DNA from 2 places in the Mycobacterium sp. NGS34 genome. Region 2 is predicted to be linked to the other one. Evidence: riboswitches for the same ligand, from Rfam matches in the RefSeq annotation. Region 2 holds a riboswitch; the other holds the start of a gene.

Region 1 (4,412 bases), on a different contig from region 2:
GCGGCGCGCGGGCGCTGTCCGAGACGGCCGAGCGGCGCGCGCAACGCGGTGTGGCGGTGTCGTTCTGGCTGACCGCCCCCTACATCGCCGCCGAGTCCGTCCGGGACCTGACCGAGGGGCACCACGCCGAGACGTCGGTGATCGGCATCGCGCTGGCCGCCCTCGGCCTGGTGCTGATGCCGATCCTCGGCCGGGCCAACCACCGACTGGGCGCGCGGCTCGGTTCGGAGGCCACCGAGGGCGAAGGCACGCAGAACTACCTGTGCGGCGTCCAGGCCGCCGGGGTGCTGATCACGCTCGCGCTGACGGGACTGTGGTCGGGCGCGTGGTGGGTCGACCCCGCGGTGGGGCTCGGGGTCGCCGGGGCCGCCGCGTGGCAGGGCGTCCGGACGTGGCGCGGCCACTCCTGCAGCTGCTGAGCGGTCACCGGGGTTCCCACGTTTGGGGGAGCATCGGCAGGCGCGGTGCCTCGGACTCGGGATCCATGTATTCGTAGCCGCGGCCCGGCCGCGTCGCCTTGGGCCGGCGACGGCGCCGCGGCGATCCGGCTTGCTCGGGCGTCGCCGCGACCGCCGGGGCCTCGGCGTTGTCCGGCTCCGGCGCCTCCTTCCGCGCGGCGGCGCCCGCCGTCCGACGGGTGTTCGCGCTGAGGTGACCGACCAGATAGGCGGAGCCGTCCATGCCGGCGCCCATGGCCGCCCCGGTCAGCGTCGGTGGCGCGCCGGCCGGTGGCGGGGGCCCGGCCATCGGCGCCGCCGCGGTGGCGGCGGCCGGAGCCGGCGCCGGGACCGGAGCGGGCGGGGGCGGGCTCGGGGCCGGGATGCCCGGGGCAAGCGCGACCACCGGCGGCATGGCGGCGGGCACCGCGGGCGGCACCACGACGATCAGGCCCTTGATGCCGGCCAGGCCGGACAGGCCGCCCAGCGTGGCGGGGACGGCGGCCAGCGGCGCCAAGGAGGCGGTGATCAGCGGCAGGAAAACCGTGAGCAGCACGATGTTCTGCTCCAGCAGGGTCTTGAGCAACGCGATGGTGTCGGTGATGACCGTGCCGACGGCTTCGACGGTGACGAAAACCAGGGTCCAGCCGATGGTCGTGGGATTGCCCGAGGCGAAAGCCGCGGTGACATCCAGCCCGATGAACGCGAACGTCTCCGCCAAAAAGGCGGAGTAGGAACCGAAATCCATCGGGTAGCCGAGGGCGAACGCGATGTTGAACGGGCTGAGGAAGCTCAGTGGATTGCCCAGCACGGGCAGCCACGGATCGAAGCCGGAGAACATCGACTGGAAAAATGGGTCCAGCATCAGCGAGTCGATCAACGGCTGCAGGTGGGTGTAGTAAAAGTCGGTAAACCCGTTGCGCTGCAACCATTGCAGGACGTCGTCCTGCCGGTCGGGGGGTAATGGCGCGGCGGCCGCGGCCACCAGCGCATCGGCCGTCACGATCTGCGGCGCCGCGGTGGCCCGGGGTGCCGCCGCCACCGCCGCCGTCGTCGCGGCCTGATACCCGCTCATCACGGTGGCGGCCTGGATCCACATCCGCGCGTAGTCGGCTTCGTTCAGCGCGATCGGGATCGTGTTGATGCCAAAGAAATTCGTCGCCACCAACCCCGCGTGGGCCGCGTGGTTGGCGGCCAGCTCGGCCAGGGTCGGCATCGCCGCCAGCGCGGCGGTGTAGGCGGCCGCCGCGATCTCATGCTGGGCGGCCGTCGCGGCGCTGTCCGCGCCGGCCCGCTCCAGCCACGCCAGATACGGGGCGTGGGCGGCCGCATGGGATTCGGCGGCCGGGCCGGCCCACGACCCCGCCCGCACCGCCGCCAGTAGCGATTCGAGTTCCTGTGCCGCCGAGGCGTATTCGGCGCTGAGAGCGCTCCAGGCCGCGGCGGCCGCGAGCAACGCGCCCGGCCCGGGGCCGCTGCTGATCAACGCTGAGTGCACTTCCGGCGGGGACGCCATCCAGATCGGGGCGCGCTGCCATGACGAATGTGGCATGAGGGATTGCCAGCTCTCTCGGGGTACACCGCCCCGGGTCGCAGGATGCGACGACGCGAGTGTCCTGGCTCTCGGATCGCTGCTCGCCTCGCCTTCCAGCTCACGCCGTGGCTGATGAGGGTCGCTCCCCGATGACAGTGGCGGGACCGCGCCGGATTCGCACCGGCTTCCTGCATCGTCATCGCCTTACGCGCAGTATTGTCGCACGCCCGCGGTCGGCGCGCCGTGACCAAAGTCCCGGCCGGTGGTGGCGTTGCGCCCTTAGCGACGCCGCGATCGATGGGCAGAGTCAAAGCAATGACCGCGAAAGTGCTCAGGCGTCTCGGGTTGGAAACCTCGTCGCTGCTGATGTATGCCCGGTCCGGGGGGTTGCGAACGATGCCGCCCGGCCGGATCGTGCCGGTGCTCCGGGCGCTCGACCGCTACGGCCTGATGGGTGCGGCGACGGCGATCGCGGCCGCGCGGGATCGCGACGGGCTGGCGCTGATCGACGAGCGTGGGCCGCTGACTTTCGGGGAGCTGGACGAGCGGACCAACGCGCTGGCCAACGAGTGGCGCCGGCGCGGCCTCGGCCCCGGCGCCAGCGTTGCCATCCTGACGGGCAATCACCGCGGCTTCCTGGAGGCGGTCTACGCCACCGCCAAGTCGGGCGCCGGTGTGCTGCTGCTCAACACCGGCTTCGGCCGCAGCCAGCTCGCCGGGGTGCTGGCCCGCGAGGGTGTCGACCTCCTGGTCTATGACGAGGAGTACGCCGGCGTGGTCGCCGACGCCCATCCGCGGTTGGGCCGCCTTCGGGCGTGGGCGGACACGCCCGGGCCCGACACCCTCGACGCGCTGATCGAGCGCGGCGACCCCGGCCCGCCGCCGAGCTCCGGCGGCCGGCCCAAGATCGTCATCTCGACCAGCGGGACGACCGGCGTCCCCAAGGGCGCCCTGCGCTCCGAGCCCTACTCGCTGATCCCGGTCGGCGGGCTGCTCGGCAAGGTGCCGTTCCGCGGCCGCGAAGTCACCGAATGCTGTGTGCCGCTGTTTCATTCGATGGGTTTCAGCCATGCGATGTACGCGATGGTGCTGGGCTCGACGCTGGTCTTGCGCCGCCACTTCGACGCCGAGCAGGCGCTGGACAGCGTCGCCGCCCACGGGGCCAGCGCCATGATCGTCGTGCCCGTCATGCTGCGGCGCATTCTCGACCTGGGCTGGTCGGCCCTCGCCGAGCGCGACCTGACCTCGTTGCGCATCGTGTTCGTCGGCGGATCCCAGCTCGGTGCCGCGCTCGCCGCCCGAGCCCTGCGCGACCTGGGGCCCGTCGTCTACAACATGTACGGCTCCACCGAGGTGGCCTACGCCACCATCGCCACGCCCGCCGACCTGGCCGTCGCGCCGGGGTGCGTCGGTGGGGTGGTGCCCGGGTCGGTTGTCAAGGTGTTCACCGGCGAGGGGCGCGAGGCGCCACCCGGGACGCCGGGACGGATCTTCGTCGGCAACGTGCTCGCCTTCGAGGGGTACACGGGCGGCGGCACCAAGGAGTCGATCCGGGGCCTGATGTCCACCGGCGACGTCGGCCATTTCGACGCCGCCGGCCGGCTGTTCATCGACGGGCGCGACGACGAGATGATCGTGTCCGGCGGGGAGAACGTGTACCCGGGCGAGGTCGAGGATGCGCTCGCGCAGCACCCCGGCATCCTCGACGTCGCGGTCGTCGGCGTCGACGACGAGGAGTTCGGGCAGCGCCTGCGCGCCTACGTCGTGCCGCGGCCGGGCGCGTCGCTGACCGAGCGCGACGTCCAGGAGTATGTGCGGAACCGGTTGGCGCGCTTCAAGATTCCCCGTGACGTGCTGTTCGTCGACGCGCTGCCCCGCAACGCCGGCGGCAAGGTGCTCAAGCGGCTGCTGGGCGTGCGAGCGGGGCAATCAGTCCAGGCGGTACCAGATCAGCCGTGAGCTGTTGGCCGCGAGGGCGCTACGGCAACAGCCGGCTCAGGCTGAAGAACCCGGACAGGAGGGTGCCGAAGTTCAGCAGGCCGGAGATCTGGCCGCTGCTGCCGGCGCCCACCACGCTGCCCGGGATGCCGACGTTGAAGAAGCCGGAATTCTGCCCGTTCGCGATGGTCCCGCCGGTGGCCGAGTTGAAGAAGCCCGAGGTCTCGCCGTTGATGAATGACGGTCCGCTGGCCGAGTTGAAGAAGCCCGAGGCGAAGCCGTCGAAACCGAAAAGGGGGTCCGCGCCGCTGAAGTGGTTGCCAATGCCTGAGACGCTGCCGTCGGTCCCGGATCCGCCGGTGGTCGAGTTGAAGAAGCCCGAGACCCCGATCCCGGTGTTGCCGAAGCCCGAGTTCACCGCACCGCTGTCGGTGGCGAACCCGAAGCCCGTGTTGACGTTGCCCGAATTCCAGTAGCCGGTGTTGCTGTTGCCCGAATTGCCG
Region 2 (4,412 bases):
CGCGGGTGCGCGATCTCGCGGTGAGCAGGCGCAGGCACAGCGCCCGCGCCTGCTCCTCGCGGGAGGGCTCAGAAGTCGACGGGAGCGGGGAGGACATCGCCAGAGGCGTCATCGGTGACCACCGCACCGATGCCGAGCTTTTCCTTGATCTTCTTCTCGATCTCGTTGGCGATGTCGGCGTTCTCCACCAAGAAGTTTCGGACGTTCTCCTTGCCCTGGCCGAGCTGTTCGCCCTCGTAGGTGAACCAGGAACCGGACTTGCGGATGAAGCCCTGGTCCACGCCCATGTCGATCAGCGAGCCTTCCCGGCTGATGCCCCTGCCGTAGAGGATGTCGAACTCGGCCTGCTTGAACGGCGGCGCCACCTTGTTCTTGACAACCTTGACGCGGGTGCGGTTACCGACCGCGTCGGTGCCGTCCTTGAGCGTCTCGATGCGGCGCACGTCCATGCGCACGGACGCGTAGAACTTCAAAGCCTTCCCACCCGTGGTGGTTTCGGGTGAGTTATGCACCATCACCCCATCAACGAAATAATTGTGGTTGCCCTCGACCTCGATATCGAACCGATTCATTGACCGAGTGTGCGGTTTGACATGCACATCGAGAATTCGGGCTGGTACCAACTGCTGCGTGGGTTCGATGAACTGTGGCGTTACTATCCCCTGACTGCGGAAACGCGGCAACAGCTTGTACTCCATGGACGGTGCCATGCATGGCGCGACCATCTCCTGAAACTTTGCTGTGGCAGCAGTGGAGAACACCAGCACCGCCTTACCAGCTGAGCCAGCGTGCCGCAGACGCACGTCCAAGCCGTACGTATCACAAAGGTAGTCACGCAATCGTGCCCGTGTGCCTTCGCTCATGGCTTCGACGCAAATCTCGATGCGCCCGCTGCCACCTGCCGTACGCTCCTGCAATCCCTTGGAACGCAATGCGAATGAGCCGTCATCCATGTACCAAATAGCCAGTGCAAGTGGTGTTAGCGCCTTGAGATACTCCTCGGACAAGAACTTCTTGCCGTCCCCGAGATAGACCGCGCGCTGTAATTCAGCGAGCTCCGGCAGTGGGGTGAAGTCGACAAAGCTCGCGCCCTTTGCGTTCTCTCGCACCGAATGCCGAATGTTGCCCATTAATGCGGTCTTCCACTGCAGGTACTCCGACTGCTTGGCGCCGTGTCCCAGACGGAAACGGACCCCATTGCGATCGCGTCGGTTGGATGAGAGGTTCCCGTCACCCATCAGCGATCCCAATACCACCTGGAACTGCTGATCGCTGAGCAGATGGGGTTCGGTGGCCAGCACTCGGTCGCCTGCAATGAGATCACCGGCTTCTGTCCAGCCGCCCGGTGTGCGAATGAGGTGGTTGGGCGTCGCAGCGAATTGCGACTTGCCGTTACCACTGGACTTCTCGACTGTGAACTGGAGGAACTGTTCCGCTGGCCCATTGTTGAACCAGCTCACAACCTTGCGAGGCACAACCTGGTCCGTCTCCGGGTCGTAGGACAGCACCTCGACGTCCATCTTGTTGTTGACTATCTTGCCGATCTTTTCGGTGGTGCCATCTGCAAGAGTCACACGGGTCGAATAGTTCATGCACCCAAACATCACGCCGATCTTCTCGCGGAGCTGGTTGATGAAGATTGCGGTGGTTCCCGAGTTGTTGAGCGCGCCGGTCATTTTCCGCAGCGCCTGGCTCATCAGCCGGGCCTGCAGGCCGACATGGCTGTCGCCCATCTCGCCTTCGAGCTCCGCGCGCGGCACCAGCGCGGCCACCGAGTCGATGACCAGGATGTCCAGCGCGCCGGAGCGGATCAGCATGTCGGCGATCTCCAGGGCCTGCTCCCCGGTGTCGGGCTGGCTGACCAGCAGCGAATCGGTGTCGACGCCGAGCTTCTTGGCGTAATCCGGGTCCAGCGCGTGCTCGGCGTCGATGAACGCCGCGACGCCGCCGGCGGCCTGGGCGTTTGCCACGGCGTGCAGCGCGACGGTGGTCTTACCCGAGGATTCCGGGCCGTAGATCTCCACCACCCGGCCCCGGGGCAGGCCGCCGATGCCCAGGGCCACGTCCAGTGCGATGGATCCGGTCGGGATGATCGAGATCGGTTGACGCGTCTCGTCGCCGAGACGCATCACCGAACCTTTGCCGTAGCTCTTCTCGATCTGGGCCATCGCCAGCTCGAGGGCCTTCTCACGGTCGGGGGCTTGCGCCATGATGCCTCTTCCTATCGTCGGTGTGTCGGTGACCGGTATCGGTCGGTTGGCCGTGACCCTAGGCGCGGGGTCCGACAAGTCTCCGAACGCTCACCACAGTAGCCGAACACGTGTTCGATTCAAGGAGACACGCCGGGCACGGCGAACGGCGTGTGGCAACATTTGCTACCGACAGGCGCTGACGGGGCCTCAACCAGAGGAAACCGGTGTGAATCCGGTGCGGTCCCGCCACTGTGATCGGGGACGGACACGTCCTAACCCGAGAGCCAGACACTCACCGTCAGCGCTTCCTCACGACACTGGGGCGGATTTCCCCAGAGAGGGTTGGTTGCGCATGGACATTTCTGCCGAGCTGGCCGAAATATCTTCGTACAAAAGGTTTTTCACGTTCACGGTCGGTGGCGACGCGGCCGGGTGGCATCCGGTCCGGCAGTCCTACGCCGACGGTTTCGCCGATCTGATCGACGCCACCGCCCGGCGTTACCACACGTCGGACCTGCGGATCGCCGCCTCGCTGGTGCACCTCGGCCACGCCACCCGGTTGTGGTCGCCGGTGCTGGCGTGCGCACTGGGCCACGGCGTCGTCCCGGACCTCAAGCACCTGCAGCGCGCCGACGACGGGGCGCAACTGCGCATCCCGGAACCCGTTGGCCGGGCGGTGGACCGCCCGTCGGCGAAGTCGCTGTACCGCGTGGTGGTCAAAGGGCACATGAACCCGTTCGCCGCGGGACTGCGCGTCAAGCTGGCTCCTGCCCTGCTGGCCGGCAACATCGCGTCGGCGCTGGTCGGGGCGTCCCGGGCGCTGCTCGTCGCGCGCCCGGACCTGCGGCCCGCGATCGTCGCGATGACCGAATCCCTACTGGACACCGGCATGCTGGCCGGTTCCGGCGTGATCACCGGCTCGCATCTGGGCTTCCGGCGTCGCAGCTGTTGCCTGTTCTATCGCGTTCCCGGGAGATCGGTCTGCGGCGACTGCGTGTTTCGCCGTGACGCACGAAAGCACACTCACCACTGATCGCGCGGCACGTCGAAGTCGACGCACAGGGCGCGCCAGACGTCGCGCGGGTCGACCCCGTCCTCGATCGCCTGGGCGGCGGTGCGGCCGCCGAACCCGGTCAGCACGTGGTCCACCAGCACCGACGCGCCGTAGGTGGACCCGAACCGCAACACAACCCGCTCGTTGAACTCCGTCAGCCGCACGCCCGCCAACATACCCAGGGCCGCTACCGGGCAAGCGCCAGCGCCTGGTGGCACACCCGCACCGGGTCGGCAACGTCGGCGGCACCGGCGGCGGCCTGCCCCGCGGCCTCGCGGTAGCCGGGCGACGAGAGCACCTCGCCGACCGCGGCGACCAGCGCGTCGGCGGTCAGCGGCCGGATCAGCCGCCCGCTGCCCTGGCGCGCCACCCGGTTGGCCATCTCCCACTGGTCCCCGCCGCCGGGGACGACGACCAGCGGCACGCCGGCCAGCAGCGTCTTGGCCACGATCCCGTGACCGCCGCCGCAGATCATCAGGTCGGCGTGCGCCAACAGGTCCGACTGGCGCCCCAGCCCGGCCACCGCGTACGGCGGCAGCGTCAGCTCCGCCCCGCCCAGCCGCGAGACCACCAGGCGCGATCCCGCCGGCAGCGTCTCCCCGGGTATCAGGCACTCCAGCGCGGTTTCGGCCAGGCCCGACGTGCCGGTCGAGGCGGTCGACGGCGCGATGGCCACCACCGGCCCGGCGCCCGGCGGGATCTCGAGCACCCGGTCGGTGGGCTCGAAGTGCAACGGCCCGACGACGACGGCCTCGTCCGGCCAGTCCGGGCGCGGTACCTCCAGCGCGGGCAGCGTGGCGATGAGGCGGCGCAGCGGGCCGGGGTCGACGGCGGGCAGCCCGATCTCGAGCCGGGCGGCGGCGCGCTGCTTGATGCCGGCGCGCCACGACCGCCCCGTCAGCGCCCGCATGGTGACGTCGCGCAACCGGCCGCGGAAGCCGGTGCCGGGCGCCAGCCCGCTGCCGATCGGCGGCAGCCCCTTCGACGGCAGGTACAGCGGGTGCGGGTTGAGCTCGATCCAGCGGATCCCCAACAGCTCGGCGGCCATCCCGCCGCCCGCGGTGATGACGTCCGACACCACCAGGTCGGGCGCTAGGTCGCGCAGCGCCGGGACGTTGAGCACGGCCATGCGCGCCGCGCGCCGGTGGATTCGGGCCCCGGCGTCG

What was found. Region 2 has a riboswitch for cobalamin ahead of AC5Y7V_RS09285 ((2Fe-2S)-binding protein). Riboswitches for the same ligand answer to the same signal wherever they lie in the genome.
Region 1: linked by a shared signal. The riboswitch ahead of AC5Y7V_RS07555 (PPE family protein) and the one ahead of AC5Y7V_RS09285 ((2Fe-2S)-binding protein) in region 2 are both predicted to bind cobalamin.

What each region holds. Positions count from the first base shown of each region.
Region 1 covers NZ_JCALDM010000002.1:544,428-548,839, forward strand. Annotated here, with positions in the region: gene AC5Y7V_RS07550 (cation efflux transmembrane domain-containing protein) at 1-419, shown strand, start outside; gene AC5Y7V_RS07555 (PPE family protein) at 424-1,989, opposite strand; cobalamin riboswitch at 2,025-2,207, opposite strand; gene AC5Y7V_RS07560 (AMP-binding protein) at 2,287-3,930, shown strand; gene AC5Y7V_RS07565 (PE domain-containing protein) at 3,950-4,412, opposite strand, start outside.
Region 2 covers NZ_JCALDM010000003.1:83,771-88,182, forward strand. Annotated here, with positions in the region: gene recX (recombination regulator RecX) at 1-97, opposite strand, end outside; gene recA (intein-containing recombinase RecA) at 69-2,210, opposite strand; cobalamin riboswitch at 2,376-2,506, shown strand; gene AC5Y7V_RS09285 ((2Fe-2S)-binding protein) at 2,545-3,225, shown strand; gene AC5Y7V_RS09290 (DUF3046 domain-containing protein) at 3,216-3,410, opposite strand; gene AC5Y7V_RS09295 (glycosyltransferase) at 3,434-4,412, opposite strand, start outside.